DNA from 3 places in the Streptomyces sp. NPDC101152 genome. Region 1 is predicted to be linked to each of the others. Evidence: riboswitches for the same ligand, from Rfam matches in the RefSeq annotation. Region 1 holds a riboswitch; each other region holds the start of a gene.
What was found. A riboswitch is a leader RNA that binds a small molecule or an ion and turns the genes downstream of it on or off. The one in region 1 is predicted to bind cobalamin.
Positions count from the first base shown of each region.

Region 2: another riboswitch for cobalamin. It lies ahead of ACIRVK_RS01440 (ribonucleoside-diphosphate reductase subunit alpha); the one in region 1 lies ahead of ACIRVK_RS26765 (cobalamin biosynthesis protein).
Region 3: another riboswitch for cobalamin. It lies ahead of ACIRVK_RS16570 (HoxN/HupN/NixA family nickel/cobalt transporter); the one in region 1 lies ahead of ACIRVK_RS26765 (cobalamin biosynthesis protein).

Region 1 covers NZ_JBIWPO010000023.1:64,190-66,415, reverse strand. The annotation lists gene ACIRVK_RS26770 (cobyric acid synthase) at 1-62, opposite strand, end outside; gene ACIRVK_RS26765 (cobalamin biosynthesis protein) at 59-1,000, opposite strand; cobalamin riboswitch at 1,101-1,241, opposite strand; gene ACIRVK_RS26760 (hypothetical protein) at 1,369-1,596, opposite strand; gene ACIRVK_RS26755 (anion permease) at 1,631-2,226, opposite strand, start outside.
Region 2 covers NZ_JBIWPO010000001.1:298,916-301,141, reverse strand. The annotation lists gene mctP (monocarboxylate uptake permease MctP) at 1-603, shown strand, start outside; cobalamin riboswitch at 763-903, shown strand; gene ACIRVK_RS01440 (ribonucleoside-diphosphate reductase subunit alpha) at 1,020-2,226, shown strand, end outside.
Region 3 covers NZ_JBIWPO010000010.1:203,127-205,352, forward strand. The annotation lists gene ACIRVK_RS16560 (DUF4142 domain-containing protein) at 1-240, shown strand, start outside; gene ACIRVK_RS16565 (ArsR/SmtB family transcription factor) at 278-637, opposite strand; cobalamin riboswitch at 716-905, shown strand; gene ACIRVK_RS16570 (HoxN/HupN/NixA family nickel/cobalt transporter) at 931-2,013, shown strand.

The DNA.
Region 1 (2,226 bases):
GCGGTGACGACACTCTTGCCGGCGTCGGAGGTGGTACCGGCGACGAGGAGACCCCCGCTCATGACGTACGTCCCTTCACCAGGAGGCGCGCGGCGGCACTGACGCCGAGCGCGAGCAGACCGACGCGCCGGGAGAGCCGTACGGCCCGCTCGATGTCGGGCACGGCGACGGCGCGGCCCGCCGTGTTGAGCACGGGCCGGTGTTCGACCCGCCCGCCGTACGAGAGGGTCCCGCCCAGGCGCACGCCGAGCGCGCCCGCGAACGAGGCCTCCACCGGACCGGCGTTGGGGCTCGGGTGCTTGCCGGCGTCGGCCCGCCAGGCCCGTACGGCCCCGCGCGGGTCGCCGCCCGCGACCGTCGCCAGCGCCGCGGTCAGCCGTGCCCCCGGCCACCCGGCCACGTCGTCCAGCCGCGCCGAGGCCCACCCGTACCGCCGGTACCGTTCGGACTTGTGCCCGACCATGGCGTCCAGCGTGTTGACGGCCCGGAACCCGAGCAGCCCCGGAACGCCCCCCACGGCCCCCCACACCAGCGCCCCGACCACCGCGTCCGACGTGTTCTCGGCGACCGACTCCACCACGGCCCGCGCGATCCCGTCGGCGTCCAGCGCCTGCGGGTCCCGCCCGCACAGATGGGGCAACCGGTCCCGCGCGGCCTCGACGTCCCCCGCCTCCAGGGCTCGCCCGACGGCCCGCGCCTCACGCGCGAGCGAGGTTCCGCCGACCACCGCCCAGGTGGCGGCGGCGGTCAGCGCGACGGAGGCGGTACGGGACGGCCGTACGGCTCTCTGCGCCACGGCGCCCAGCGCCACGGCCCCCCCGGCGCACACGGCGGTGTGCAGCGCGCCCCACCCCCGGTGGTCCCGCCACAGCACCCGTTCCACAGCTCCCGCGGCCCGCCCGAACGCGGCGACCGGATGCCCCCGGCGGGGATCGCCGAGGAGCTGGTCACCGAGGAGTCCGGCGGCGGCGCCGTACGCGAAGACGCGACCGGCACGCATCGGCTCAGCCGGCCGTGGGGGCGGGCAGCGACCTGGTGCGATACCTCAGACGGCAGGCGAGCATGACGACATGTCCTCACTCAGGGTGTCCACGCCCTGGTTCGACGAGACCGGCGGTGGGAGTTCCTGGCTCCCGGGGCTACCTACCCCGGTGACAGTGGCGGGACCGCGCCGGACTCGCACCGGCTTCCTCCCTTGCCGCCGTATATGGCTCCGGCAGTCCACCACGGGGTTGGAAGGGCCGTCAACTTGCCGTTGACCTGCGACGGGAGAGTGTGCTGAGGCCCACACGTCAGGGGTCGCCGGGGTCACGGAAACGCGTGGTGCCGGGACGGATCACCGTCCCGGCACCAACTGCGGGTCAGGGCTCAGCTTTTGGACATGATCAGGTTGATTCCGTAGGCCACCGCCGCCGCGCAGGCCGCGAAGCACACGTAGGCGCCGGTGACCGCGAGGGTCGCCGAGTTGCCCTGGGCCACGGCCCGCTCACGGCGGGACAGGCCCATGACGCCGAGGGTGAACAGGGTGACGAGGCCCACGGTGACCGCGAGGCTGACACCGAAGACGGAGCCCAGGGCCGACCAGTCGATCTTCATGCTGCTGCTTCCTTCGTTACCGGGTGCCCGGGGCTCAGACGGCGGCCGGCGGGGCCGCCGCCTCCGTGGTGGTGACCGGTGCGGCGATCGTGGCCGTCAGGCCCTCCGTCACCGCGCCCGTGGGAGGAGGGGTCACGGCGGCGATCGCCGTGGTGACCACGCCGGCCGGCTCCTCGGTCTCGTTGACGTTGGAGGCGTCGACGACCTCGCGGCGCGAGACCTTCCAGATCGCGGCGCTGGCCGCGACGAGGAAGACGGCGACGACGGCGGTGCCCCAGTCGCCGAGGTCCGTGACGGACTCGGCGCCCGCGCCGACCAGGGCGGCGGCGGGGAGTGTGAGGACCCAGGCGACCAGCATCCGGGTCGCCGTGGACCAGCGGACCAAGCCCCCCTTGCGGCCGAGGCCCGCGCCCATCACCGAACCGGAGACGACGTGCGTGGTGGAGAGGGAGAAGCCGAGGTGCGAGGAGGCCAGGATGGCGGTGGCCGCGCTGGTCTGGGCGGCGAAGCCCTGCTGCGGCCTCAGCTCGGTCAGGCCCTTGCCCATCGTGCGGATGATGCGCCAGCCGCCGATGTAGGTGCCGAGCGCGATGGCGAGGCCGGCGGAGAGGATGACCCAGGTGGGAGGGT
Region 2 (2,226 bases), on a different contig from region 1:
TTCGCGGCGATCGGCATCGGCGCGCTGGTGCCGGCGGCGATCATGTCCATCGCGGCCGCGAACCTGTTCACCCGCAACATCTACAAGGACTTCATCAAGCCCGACGCGACACCGGAGCAGGAGACCAGGGTCTCCAAGCTGGTCTCGCTCCTGGTGAAGGTCGGCGCCCTGGTCTTCGTCCTGACCATGGACAAGACGGTCGCGATCAACTTCCAGCTGCTGGGCGGCATCTGGATCCTGCAGACCTTCCCCGCCCTGGTCGGCGGCCTGTTCACCCGCTGGTTCCACCGCTGGGCACTGCTCGCCGGCTGGGCGGTCGGCATGGTCTACGGCACGGTCGCCGCGTACGGCGTGGCCTCCCCGACCCAGGCCCACTTCGGCGGCTCGTCGAAGGAGATCCCGGGCATCGGCGAGATCGGCTACATCGGCCTCACGGCGTTCGTCCTGAACGTGGTGGTGACGGTGGTCCTCACCTTCGTCCTGAAGGCCGCGAAGGCCCCCGAGGGCATCGACGAAACCAGCCCGGAGGACTACACGGCGGACGCGGGAGACCCGGGGGTGGAGGTGGAACTTCCGCCAGCGACTGCAGGAAGCGCCCACTGAAACGCTTTTAGGGGCGCGAGGCTGTATCAATATGCGGCTCCGCCGCGTGGGCGCGACCAGCCACACACAATCCGCAGCGGGCCACCGAGAGAACGACCCTCGGCGGCCCGCTCTTTTGTGCCCGAGACACGGCAACACAACATCTAGGGGTGCCGCCAGAACACGACACAACATGTATGCTCAACCTCGCTGTCGCCGCAGGGGAATCCGGTGCGAATCCGGAACTGTCCCGCAACGGTGAACTCGTGCACGCCCGTGCACGACCCAGTCCGAGGACCTGCCGACAGCGCACCCGGCCACCCCGGCCCGGGTGCCGACGTCCGGGCCTCGTGGAATGGGCCGGTGGACGCGACGCTGCGCGCGTCCGTGCTGCCCCCTGCCCGCAAGGCCCCGTGCCGAGCGAGGGAGAGCCCCACGTGACCATCGCGCCAGCCGACCCGGCTTCAGCGACCGAGCCGGAGACCGACGGCCACGGTGCCGCACTGTTGCGCACCCTGACCGAGCTGACCGCCGACCTCCCCGACGCCGACCCCGGCCGGATCGCCGCCGCCGCCCTGCGCGGCCGGTCCGCGCATGCGGACGAGACGGAGTTGCGCGAGCTGGCCACGGAGGCGGCGGCCGGCCTCATCTCCGAGGACCCGGCGTACAGCAGGCTGGCGGCCCGGCTCCTCACCCTCGGCATCGCCGCCGAGGCCGGCTCGCAGGGCGTCACGTCGTTCACGGAGTCCGTCGCCGTCGGCCACCGCGAGGGGCTCATCGCCGACCGCACGGCGGAGTTCGTACGGCTGCACGCCCACCGCCTCGACCCGCTGATCGACCCGCACGCCGACGACCGCTTCGGCTACTTCGGGCTCCGCACGCTCCACAGCCGCTATCTCCTGCGCCATCCGATCACCCGCAAGGTCATCGAGACACCCCAGCACTTCATGCTGCGCGTGGCGTGCGGTCTCGCCGATGGGGGTGCCCCCTGTGGGGGAAACACCATCCGCGCCCTGGACGAAGTCGCCGCCCTCTACGGCCTGATGAGCCGCCTCGACTACCTGCCCTCCTCCCCCACCCTGTTCAACTCCGGCACCCGGCACCCCCAGATGTCGTCCTGCTACCTCCTCGACTCCCCGAAGGACGAGCTGGACTCCATCTACGACCGCTACCACCAGGTCGCCCGTCTCTCCAAGCACGCCGGCGGCATCGGCATCGCCTACTCCCGTGTCCGCGCCCGGGGTTCGCTGATCCGGGGCACCAACGGCCTCTCGAACGGCATCGTCCCGTTCCTGAAGACCCTCGACGCCTCGGTGGCGGCCGTGAACCAGGGCGGCCGGCGCAAGGGTGCCGCCGCCGTCTACCTGGAGACCTGGCACGCGGACATCGAGGAGTTCCTGGAGCTGCGCGACAACACCGGTGAGGACGCCCGCCGCACGCACAACCTCAACCTCGCGCACTGGATCCCGGACGAGTTCATGCGCCGGGTCGACGCCGACGGGCCGTGGTCCCTCTTCTCCCCCGCCGACGTGCCGGAGCTGGTCGACCTGTGGGGCGAGGAGTTCGACGCGGCCTACCGGCGGGCGGAGGCGGCGGGGCTGGCCCGCAGGACCCTGCCGGCCCGTGACCTGTACGGCCGGATGA
Region 3 (2,226 bases), on a different contig from region 1:
GACCACATCACGGTCATGGAGCAGACCGGGTTGGTCAACTTCGACCAGGTCCTCTTCCAGGAGACGACCCCGCCGAAGCTGCCCGCCACGGACCTGACCCCGCCGCCCCCGGCCCCGGGCCAGCCCGAGGTCGTGCTCACCCCGCCGGTGGACACCACCACCCAGCCGCCGCTGCTGCCCGGCGAGTCCTCGCCCGGCACGGGCGGCGCGGGCGCCAACCCGAGCCCGACGGTGCGCTGACACAGCAAGGACGAGCAAGGACGGTGCCGTCGACGGGTCAGCTCCCGTCGGCGGCACAGTGCTTGAGCAGGAGGCGTACGTCCTCGTCGACCACCCGGTAGCGCACGATCCGCCCCTCCTTCTCCCCGGCGACCACCCCGGCCGCCCGCAGCAGTCGCAAGGCCTGTGAGACGGCGGGGTCGTTCATGCCGGTCGCGATCGCCAGGTCGGAGACGGCCAGCGGGCCGGTGCGGTGCAGGGCGATCAGCAGGGCGAGCCGTTTCGGGTCGGCGAGCAGCGAGAAGCGGTCGGCCCAAGCACGTACATGGGCCTCGTCACCGATGGCGGCGATGGCGTCGCACACCCGGTGGCCGTCGATGGTGCGGCGGTCCGCGCGGTCGGCCGGGACGAGATGCATGCGCACATCCTCGCAGGCACCTCTGTGATCTTCGATACCTGCACAGGTATGCAGCTATGCAGGAGGGGCCCGATCCCCCTACGGTGGGCGGGCCGTGGTGTTCGGGAAGTCGGTGCGATGCCGACGCGGCCCTCGCCACTGTGATCGGGAAGTCACCGGTCCACGTCCCGCAAGGGGCAGCCACTGGCCGTTTCACCGCGGCCGGGAAGGCGGACCGGCGACGCGCGACCCGTCAGCCAGGAGACCGGCCACGGCATCTCACGAAGTGATCCACGAGGTGCTGGAGCGTGAACATGACCGACGCTGCTTCTTTCCGCTGGCGGCGCGAGGACACCGTCAAGACCGCTGGGCTGGTGGCGGTGATCGCCGCCCTCCATGTCGCCGCCTTCGGGATCCTCTTCCTCCTCGTCGTCCCCGGCCACTACGAGGTCGGCTCCAAGGCCTTCGGCATCGGCCTCGGCATCACCGCCTACACCCTGGGCGTGCGGCACGCCTTCGACGCCGACCACATCGCCGCGATCGACAACACCACCCGCAAGCTGATGGCCGACGGCAAACGGCCGGTGTCGGTGGGCTTCTGGTTCGCACTGGGCCACTCCAGCGTGGTCGTGCTGCTGGCCGCGATGATCGCGGGCGGCACGGCACTCGCCGGCAAGGTCATGAACGAGAACTCCGCCACCCACAAGGTGCTCGGCGTCCTCGGTACGACGATCTCGGGCACGTTCCTCTACGTCATCGCCGCCCTCAACCTCGTCGCCCTGATGGGCATCCTGAAGGTGTTCAAGGCGATGCGGGCGGGGACGTACGACGAGTCGGAGCTCGAAGGGCACCTGGATTCCCGGGGGTTCATGAACCGGATCCTCGGCCGCCTCACCAAGTCGATCACGAGGCCCGGGCAGATGTACCCCCTGGGCTTCCTCTTCGGGCTCGGCTTCGACACCGCCACCGAGGTCACGCTGATGGTGATGGCCGGGTCCGGCGCGGCGGCGGGCCTGCCCTGGTACGCGATCCTGTGCCTGCCGCTGCTCTTCGCGGCCGGGATGAGCCTGTTCGACACGCTGGACGGCACGTTCATGAACTTCGCCTACCAGTGGGCGTTCTCCAACCCGGTCCGCAAGGTCTTCTACAACCTGACCATCACCGGTCTGTCCATCGCCGTCGCCTTCTTCATCGGCACGATCGAGTTGGTGGGCGTCCTGCACGACAAGTTCGACCTGACGGACTCGGTCACGGGCTGGATCGCCGGCCTCGACCTGGACAACGTCGGCTACGTCATCGTCGGCCTGTTCGTGGTGGTGTGGGCGGCCGCGCTGGCCTACTGGCGGCTGGCGAAGGTCGAGCAGAAGTGGTCGGTACGGGCCGCGGAAAGTCCGTGACTCGGGAGCCCCCCTAAGGTAATATATTGATAAAGCAAATTTGCGGAAGCCAAGTTGATCGAGGGAGGCGTTCGTGTTCGATCTCCGGACAGAGGCAGAGTTGAGGCTGCACTCCGAAAAGACGGCCCGGGAACTCGCGCTGCGGAAGCAGCGGGAGGAGCGGGAGAAGTCGGAGGAGCGGGACGAGGCCGACGCCGACGAGTCGACGGCTAC